One region of the Paenibacillus sp. TY11 genome, then DNA from elsewhere that is predicted to be linked to it. Evidence: riboswitches for the same ligand, from Rfam matches in the RefSeq annotation. Region 1 holds a riboswitch; each other region holds the start of a gene.
The links. Region 1 has a riboswitch for cyclic di-AMP ahead of AC6EJC_RS08255 (3D domain-containing protein). Riboswitches for the same ligand answer to the same signal wherever they lie in the genome.
Positions count from the first base shown of each region.

Region 1 (2,201 bases):
ATCGGAACGGAAATAACAATACGTTTATGATTCAGCTACAAGCTAAATTAACGTAAAAAGGCTGTCTTACCAGCAGAAGTTTTCTGCTCGTCAAGACAGCCTTTTTTTACCGATAGGACTGATAAGAATCCGACCCAGTTATATGTTGTACGATACGGGCATTAAATTTACATAATATATATTATGTTTAATTAAACCATATATACGCAAATGCTATTTATTAATAACGTACAGTTTCACATTTTGAAAGCCAAAGTCGTTCACAAATGATTTGTTGCCAGGAATAAAGATATCAATCCGCTTTCCTGTAATGGCGCTGCCCTGATCGCGGGCGACGGCTACAAAAGAATGATCTGGCAGGCCGGGGTGGGAATAGCCCGTAACCAGCACTTTCGTTCCCATCGGAATGACGCTCGGGTCTACCGCAATCGTGCCTAGTTTAAGCGGATTGCCGTAGTAATCGACCGCGCCCCACTTGCCATTTTCATCAGCTGCGGCAGAATACGCTGTAGCTTTAACATCAACTACTTTACTGTAATTGAATGTTTTTCCCCATGCTTTAATCGTTGGCCCCTCATTCGCTGGTGCTGTCTCCGTAAGAAGCTGTGACTTCGAAGCCGAAGCCGCCTTCACACTTTTTTCGCCAGGCACCTTAATTTGTAGACCTGCATATATGTTGTTGGGGGCAATATTCGGGTTCGCCTTCGTTAGCTCGTTTACCGGTACTCCATAACGTTGAGCAAGCAAAAAGAAGGTATCACCCTCTTTGGCAGTATGAAGCGAAGCAGCATTTGCTACTCCAGCTGTCTGTGCCAGCCCTGCAATAGCTGCGGCAAGCACCGCAAATTTCATGGTTTTTCCAATATGTTTCAGATGTTTCAAAGATATGTACCTCCTCTGTTATGCCTACGAAGTTAGCTGTCGGATTCGGACTCAGGAGAAGCCCTATGCTTATGCAATTCACCCCTAGGCATATTCCACATCGTCTTATGACGTATCGGAATGACTGCCGTTGTTACGTCCCCCGCACTTCCCATGATTTGGGCCCAGCATTCAGCGTTTGTCATAACCCCATGCTGTCCCGGTAAGTTTTGGCTCACTGCATAATATCACAAATTTGTAACCTTATCTGCATGAAAATGTTGGGACCTTGAACATCATACTATACTTGTTACAATTTTGTCATCAAGAAAACGATATCTGTTACGAAAATATGGGGAAATGGTGACAAAAAAAGAAGAACCCTCCGTCATACGGGGGTCATCCCCATCGACCACGGAGGGCTTACTTTATAGCTCATAGAAGTACTTTCTTACAATACCTTGGCAAGAAAATCACGGGTGCGATCATGGCTTGGAGTACCAAAAACCTGCTCTGGTGTACCTTGCTCCACAATTTGACCGTTATCCATAAAGATGATCCGATCGCCTACCTCGCGGGCAAAGCCCATTTCATGCGTCACGATCACCATCGTCATGCCGCCTTCGGCGAGCTTCTTCATAACATCCAGAACCTCTCCAACCATTTCAGGGTCCAAAGCAGAAGTCGGCTCATCGAACAACATCACATGCGGCTGCATGGCCAAAGCACGCGCAATCGCAATACGTTGCTTTTGACCGCCGGATAACTGGTTCGGATAGGTATTTTTCTTATCCTCAAGCCCCACGGTACGCAGGAGCTCCAGCGCAATTTTTTCCGCTTCCTTTCCTGACTGTCTTCTAACCTGCGTTGGTGCAAGCGTCAGGTTCTGCAACACTGTTTTGTGCGGGAACAGATTAAAATGCTGGAACACCATTCCCATTTTCTCCCTAGTCGCATTAATATTATGACCACGGGCCGTAATCGACTCACCCTCAAACAAAATCTCCCCGTCCGTCGGCTGTTCCAACAGATTCATACAACGCAAAAACGTACTTTTCCCCGAACCGCTGGGGCCGATGATGACGACTACTTCACCTTTGGCGATGTCTATATCAATGCCTTTTAAAATTTCGTTCTTGCCGAACGATTTACGCAGTTGTTTAACGGTGATCACTGGCTCTCAACTTCCTTTCCCATAAACCCAGCAGCTTAGATAAGCTGAATGTCATTACAAAATAAATAGCGGCGGCGATTACGAACGGACTCAATCCTTCGTAAGTAATATTTTTAATGACCTGGGCCTGATACATAATATCCACCATCCCAATGGTCGAAATAAT
Region 1 covers NZ_JCBAIQ010000006.1:136,794-138,994, reverse strand. Annotated here, with positions in the region: gene AC6EJC_RS08260 (polysaccharide deacetylase family protein) at 1-16, shown strand, start outside; gene AC6EJC_RS08255 (3D domain-containing protein) at 214-882, opposite strand; cyclic di-AMP (ydaO/yuaA leader) riboswitch at 889-1,057, opposite strand; gene AC6EJC_RS08250 (amino acid ABC transporter ATP-binding protein) at 1,313-2,035, opposite strand; gene AC6EJC_RS08245 (ABC transporter substrate-binding protein/permease) at 2,022-2,201, opposite strand, start outside.

Region 2 (2,201 bases), on a different contig from region 1:
ATCTGCCGTTATCCCGTTGCTGCTGCGTTATCCTGATCAGGGTCAAAACGAGCTGGGACAGACCTTGTTTTGGATGGAGGGCCAGATTGCCCTGATGGACAGCCGGGAAGTGCATGTGTATTTGTGGGTACTACTAGGGGCGACCGTACTGCGCATTCTGATCACTCCCTTCATTAGAGCAGGAATATATCAAAGCCTGCATACCGATGCGACTGAACCGCAAAGCCTGTCCTTCTTCAGGGGTATGAAACGCCACGGCTTGTCGTCGCTGTTGTATTACATCATCGAGTTGGGACTGTTGCTGCTTCCCGCCTTTTGGGTGGTACCGAGACTCTACCCCATTGTAGCAGGAGCGCTGCAGTCTTCCTCTCACCTGCTTCATTTGTTGCCCTATGTCATTGGGTGGATAGCTTACGGATGGTTCATTCGGCAGTGCATCCTGTATATGCAACTGGGTACTGTCGGCGATCACGCCATACTATCGTCCCTGCTCGCCTTCTTTCGCCAGCTCCTCCCAGCTGTCGGCATATCCCTTTTGCTCGGTGCTTGTGTGCTGCTGGTTTTCGGTCTATTTGGCACCGTGGCGATGATTTGGACTGGCATGTTGGCGCTCATTCTCCAGCAATCGTATCATTTTGTTACCAGTCTGGTCAGGCTGTGGCATATCAGTTCGCAGTACAGACTATGGCATACCTATATCTCCAGTAGAGGCTAAGCCCTCCCTTATATTTTCCAACTTCATTTCCAGCTGTCGAAAAATCTTTTTGCTTACCCGTGCAAACGGCACATAACTGAATACTGTTAACAGAATCTGTTCCTGGGGCATTAGGAGCAGATTTTTTTTGTAACTTTTTGCGATGAAACATTTGCCAAAGCCAGCCGTCTTTGTTACAATAATCGCAGTGAACTGATAGTAACAACTTTGTAATCTTTATTGTAACCTTTATCTCAAAAACATCGTTATCGTGAATACTGCTCTCCAAGGTGCACATCTTAAGTTAAGCCTAATTCCTGGCACCTAGGAAGCGGGGGAACCAGTTTGGGTGAATTGATCTCGCAACAGAGTGGTCATAGGGGAACCTTCTACCGAATCCTTAAGCTAACCTCGCAGGCAATGGAAGGGGTATATTTTTTTTGAAGAAGAAGCTAACGATCGCAGCCATGGGGCTTGCCATTGCCTTTACATCTTTTACATTCGGTGGCGGCAGTGCATTTGCAGACTCCAAGATGGACCAGGTCATCCAAGATGCCAAAGGAACGAGCTACAGAAGCGGAGGCACTACACTCGAGGGATTCGATTGCTCCGGCTTCACAATGTATGTATTCAACAAACTGGGAATTAAACTGCCGCATCAATCTGGTTCACAATTCAAAATGGGATCTTCCGTATCCCGCGATGAAATGAGACCTGGGGACCTCGTGTTCTTTAACACCACAGGAAGAGGCATTTCCCATGTGGGTATCTTCGTAGGTGAAGGGAAATTTGCCCATTCCTCGTCTTCACGTGGTGTAGTAGTTAGCTCACTGAACGAAAATTATTACGCTAACCGTTATGTCGGTGCAAAAAGAATTATGAGCACAGACGCTTACCACTCTGTAGCTTCAGATGTTCCTGATGACGACAACGTAGAATAACTAACGCACAGCAAGCTAAACCTAGCCGCAATTTGATTCTGGCCGGAATCGAATTGCGGTTTTTTATGTCCACAACATCAGCAATTATTATCATTACTGACGAACTGACACCTCAAAAGGTTTCAATTTTAGCGAACATCGTCGGTTTTACCGTCACCGCTGGGGGAGCATATGAGTAGTAAATCCTTCTTATTGAATGTATACCCGACTTGGGTATGAAATAAACACGCTTGCCATTCCCCTGCAACTTGTCTACAATCTGTTGTTAATGATTGAAGTACCTGTAAAAGGAGGATAGAAAACATGCCTGCCTCAATATCCAACTATCGGATCGTACCGATGGACGAGCATCAAGCGGCTACAATCTGTGAATGGCGCTATGATCCACCCTACAACATATACGGCTGGCTCCCCTGGGAACAAATGAAGGCGCTTGAAGTCGAATTTGGAAGTCCCTCGCTTCGCCAAGAGCAATATGTTGCCGTACTGGATGAAGAGAACAAGCTGACGGGATTTGCTCAATATTTTCCTATGGTCGGTGTGACCCGGCTAGGTCTTGGAATGCA
Region 2 covers NZ_JCBAIQ010000028.1:45,954-48,154, forward strand. Annotated here, with positions in the region: gene AC6EJC_RS23625 (hypothetical protein) at 1-715, shown strand, start outside; cyclic di-AMP (ydaO/yuaA leader) riboswitch at 992-1,129, shown strand; gene AC6EJC_RS23630 (C40 family peptidase) at 1,135-1,635, shown strand; gene AC6EJC_RS23635 (GNAT family N-acetyltransferase) at 1,939-2,201, shown strand, end outside.
Region 2: another riboswitch for cyclic di-AMP. It lies ahead of AC6EJC_RS23630 (C40 family peptidase); the one in region 1 lies ahead of AC6EJC_RS08255 (3D domain-containing protein).

Region 3 (2,201 bases), on a different contig from region 1:
ATCCGTCCGATTCGGTTCATTCGAGAATACATGATACATATAGGTGCCCACTGGCTTTACCAAGAGCAGCAATATGACGATCACAATTCCAATTTGCAGCAGCTCCATCCTCTATTCCTCCTTCAAAATGCTCCTGCGTTTGGAACAACAGACCTAATTCAGACCATCAATCGAGTGCACACGTTTGCGAAAACCCGCTACCTCTGATGCTTAATTCATGATCTGTTGTTCCCGCCTGCTTTATCCTATAGCTGACTAGAACTTTTCAGGGTTCAGGAGTGCGTAGATCAAATACACAAACACAATAGCTGTGAGCCCAAGCACAACGGTCATCCTCTTCGCCCTCCTTTAGAGGTCTGCACATCACACCAGCGCACAAACAGCAGTATCACTCCATAACTCACAGCCATCAAGAGCAGCATGTATATATCCATCATGTTCATACCCTCCGTATTGGTCCTCAGATCGTCATTCTTATTCCATCATAAAATCATAAACCAGCTATGTTATAAGTGCTTATCCGTTCAACAGGAAACCCACCTCTCCATTCAATGTGTAGATCACATGGTCCGCTCCCAATCCCCGATAAATTCCTTGTGGATTACAGCCGTGCGTAATAACATAGATCGATTCTGATGTTAGTGGCCGACATATTTGCAGGAAACGGCAAGTCAGATTCAAGCTGTTCTCGAACAAATACACACTACCAATTTCTTTTTTTGGAAAATTACATTTTCCCGTTTGCATCGTATTGATGCGCACAATGTGCTCCACACCCATTTTTTTGAGCTGTCGTTCCTCCTGGACGCTATTCGTGAGAACTGCAAACGCCAGTTTTTTGAACATGAGCAATTTCACAAAACTTCTGCCCGCTTCATTCGGTGCAGTGACAATAATTAACCGACCTTCCATCAGTAGCTCCTCTCCCGGTATAAAAGACAACAAAAAGAAGCCGAAGGAAAAAGGCTTTCCTCCGGCTTCTTACATATCCATGATAAAATAAACCATGGCTGCACACGGCGGTTTGTTGCCTCTCCCTGTACGCTTACGAGGTTAGCTGTCGGATTCGGACGTGAGAGTCGCCCTATTTCTGGCACTTGACCGGAAAATTCACCCCATGAGACACACGACTTCCAAAGCCGTACAGTCTCGATTGGTTCCCCCGCTTTTGCAACTGCAAAATTCAGCGCTATAGACAATTCGTTGTTGCTTCATTCATGTTAATTTGAAATTACGTCTTGAATCATACACCCGCGCAAGGAAGACTGTAAAGCTCAACTGCGGGGTTATAAATCGGCCTTTAGAGCATAGAAGATTAATAATAACGCTTACAATGCAATTATGCTTATCACAGCTCCTTCAATCTCTGTTTTTCATCCCTTTTTGAAAATGATAGGCATGTCAATATTGGCGTAGGGTAAGGCGTTGTTGTCCCTTTTTTGTAAAAAGGGAAGAAAATACGCTATATGTAACAGATAAATACCGATTGAACCCGCTTTTATGAGAAGAAACACCTCAATTCGCTCCATTTGCAGCGCGATTTACCGTTTTGAACAAAATACGATTTTACAGTGGCCGAACGCTTATTATAGCTATCCCAACTTGCAACCTCTTATTAAGTTGTTTAAAATTTAATTGTAGAATATCGAATAAGGAGGGATAACATGACCGTTTATGAATATGATGCACAAACCCTGCAAGGGAAACAAATTCCGTTATCCACATATGAAGGGAAAGTACTGCTTATCGTGAACACAGCCAGCAAATGTGGATTAACCCCCCAATACAAAGCGCTACAAGAGCTATATGACCAGTACCATGAACAGGGGCTCGAAATTTTGGGATTTCCCAGCAACCAGTTTGCCAAACAAGAGCCGGGTTCCAGCGAGGAGATTTCCGAGTTTTGCCAAGTCAATTATGGAGTTACCTTTCCGATGTTCGCCAAGACAGATGTCAATGGCGATCAAGCGCACCCCTTATTTCGCTACCTGACCCAAACAGCTCCGGGGGTATTAGGCTCCAAAGCGATCAAATGGAATTTCACTAAATTCTTAATTACACGCGAAGGTAACGTATTTAAGCGTTATGCGCCGCAAACCACTCCGGATAAGCTGGCAGGGGATATTGAGAAGCTTTTGCAGGAAAACTGACATTTTACTTTATCAAAGTCAACAAGCAGCCTGTCTTCCATACGATCGCTT
Region 3 covers NZ_JCBAIQ010000003.1:21,561-23,761, forward strand. Annotated here, with positions in the region: gene kdpA (potassium-transporting ATPase subunit KdpA) at 1-108, opposite strand, end outside; gene kdpF (K(+)-transporting ATPase subunit F) at 256-333, opposite strand; gene AC6EJC_RS04285 (hypothetical protein) at 517-912, opposite strand; cyclic di-AMP (ydaO/yuaA leader) riboswitch at 1,027-1,199, opposite strand; gene AC6EJC_RS04290 (glutathione peroxidase) at 1,665-2,150, shown strand.
Region 3: another riboswitch for cyclic di-AMP. It lies ahead of AC6EJC_RS04285 (hypothetical protein); the one in region 1 lies ahead of AC6EJC_RS08255 (3D domain-containing protein).

Region 4 (2,201 bases), on a different contig from region 1:
CAGCACGGCGAATGGCCACCGTATCATCCCGGCCCTCTACCACGATCACTTCCTTGATCATTTGCGTTTCCCTCCACTGCTACACAGCAAACTATATTTATCTTTCCCTGCTTTTGAAAACAAAATAAGAAGAGGATATCCTCTTCTTAGCATGGCATAACTATGTTGTTAATACTATCGCATTGTCCTCAACATACACAACCCGTTTTAATTGATTTCAGGCTTTACGGGTCCAATAACATATACGGTTTTACCGTGCTTACGACCAAATTGGTTGGCTCGGCTCAAACTCTCATAATACACATCGATTTTGTGGCCTTTAATCGCGCCACCGGTATCCTCCGCACGGCGGAAGCCCACCCCTTCGATATACACCCACCAGCCGATTGGAATTACACTCGGATCGACAGCGATGGTGCGTCCTTCCGTGACACGCGTGCCGGATGCGGTACGTGTACCGATACCTGGCTCCTGTGAGGAATACGCCGTCATGGAGACATTTTGTAAAACTTTGCTATATTTAAAATTGACACCTGCTTTACGGACAGCACTGCCCGAACTAAGCGTTGTTACCTTAACAGCATCTTTGGGACCGACGGAAGCAGCTAGAACGACCGGTTTTTTCTTCGTTCCTACCGCAATTACCTTATCCACACGCGTCTGTGCAACTTCCTTATTGACCAGCTGTTTGGATACCAACTTTCCATCATGATATACCTTTTGAACGTGCTGAACTACCACGCCCGACTTACCACTTTGGATGACCCGATTATCGCCTTTATAGAGACTCGGATCGGCCGTTTTGATGACCTGATAAGGCACCTGTTTTTTCTGTTCGACCTGCTGTTTCTTCACACGGACGATTTTTATGTCCATGTTAGACGAAACAGAGGCATCCAACGCAGGGTAAACTTTATCCGTTGACGATAATTTATAGCCCGAGGTGCGAATGGCACCCTCTACTGTATTTTCTGTTGTGTACAGCTTTTTCGTCTCATTGCCTGAGGATACTTTAACTTGATTGGCACGTTTAATGACTACGCGATCCCCATCCTGTACTGCTCCGTTTAGCGGCATGGAAACTGTATCATGCGGCTGAAGTGAAATGGAATGCTCGTTGAGCAAATCTTGGAGCTTGGATTCCCGGGTTTCTACCGCAGATGCCTTACCATCGATGACAAAAAAAACTTGTTTTTTAGATTGCGTGTACATCAGAATTGAAATCATAATCGTTAGCGCGATTAGAAAAATAGCAACCAAAGCAGCCTGGCGCACATTCTCTTGCTTCCAACGCAATACGTAAGACATGCTGGATGAGCGTGACTCATGGGTCTCCTCTTTTTGGAAAATGCCCATTTCCTCCGTCCTCCTTACATAGCCCGCCGTCTGGAGTAAGACATAGTTGAGATTTGACGTGACTATAACAGATTTTCTACAAGACAAGCCCGTACTGCGACTGTCCTGCACCATGTACCCGTCTTCGCGGCATGCTGTCCTCCCCTGTTTAACCACAGTATGATGACAGATTTTCTTTTATTCACAACAAAAAAAGCCAGAGAAAGAGACTAGAGAGCTCTTTCGTGGCTTCCGGCATGTGTGAATATGCGGGAAAACTCATGCACGAGATGGCTTCTCTCTTGTTACGCTTACGGGGTTAGCTGTCGGGTTCGGACGTAGAGAGACGCCCTAGTTTGGGTCAACCGCTCATGGCGGTCGCCTTCACATTCACCCCAAAGACCCAGAAAGAAATCGAAATATGGCTCCTCCACCTGTTCAATCCCATCTGGGGAAAGAATTTCGGTCGAGCCGACTGGCAGAAGAGTTTACTCTTCGTACCTACGCGCCGGACTTGCAGAAAGCCATACCGGTTCCCCCGTTCCCTGTTAAGGGACTCAGCGAGACTGGTTCATGAAATGACTTGTTGAGGTTTACATTCAAACAACAATTCACTGAAAAGATGATATCCTGTTTCTATGCATGTTGTAAAGCAGGTTTCAAGTACATTTTTTAAAATATTCGGTTAAAAGTTTGTAATATTCTCGAGTTTCCTGCAACAAAATTATGATTAGCTCCGTCTATCTCTTTATTTTGATCGATTTCTTCGCTTTTTCATTGAATGTCAAATCGTTCCAAGGCATTTTGGGTCGTTATGGCTACCAATTCCTCCACCGTAATACCCTTGATTTGGGCAGCAGCCTCTG
Region 4 covers NZ_JCBAIQ010000038.1:16,824-19,024, forward strand. Annotated here, with positions in the region: gene rnmV (ribonuclease M5) at 1-61, opposite strand, end outside; gene AC6EJC_RS25555 (resuscitation-promoting factor) at 208-1,356, opposite strand; cyclic di-AMP (ydaO/yuaA leader) riboswitch at 1,628-1,908, opposite strand; gene AC6EJC_RS25560 (TatD family hydrolase) at 2,110-2,201, opposite strand, start outside.
Region 4: another riboswitch for cyclic di-AMP. It lies ahead of AC6EJC_RS25555 (resuscitation-promoting factor); the one in region 1 lies ahead of AC6EJC_RS08255 (3D domain-containing protein).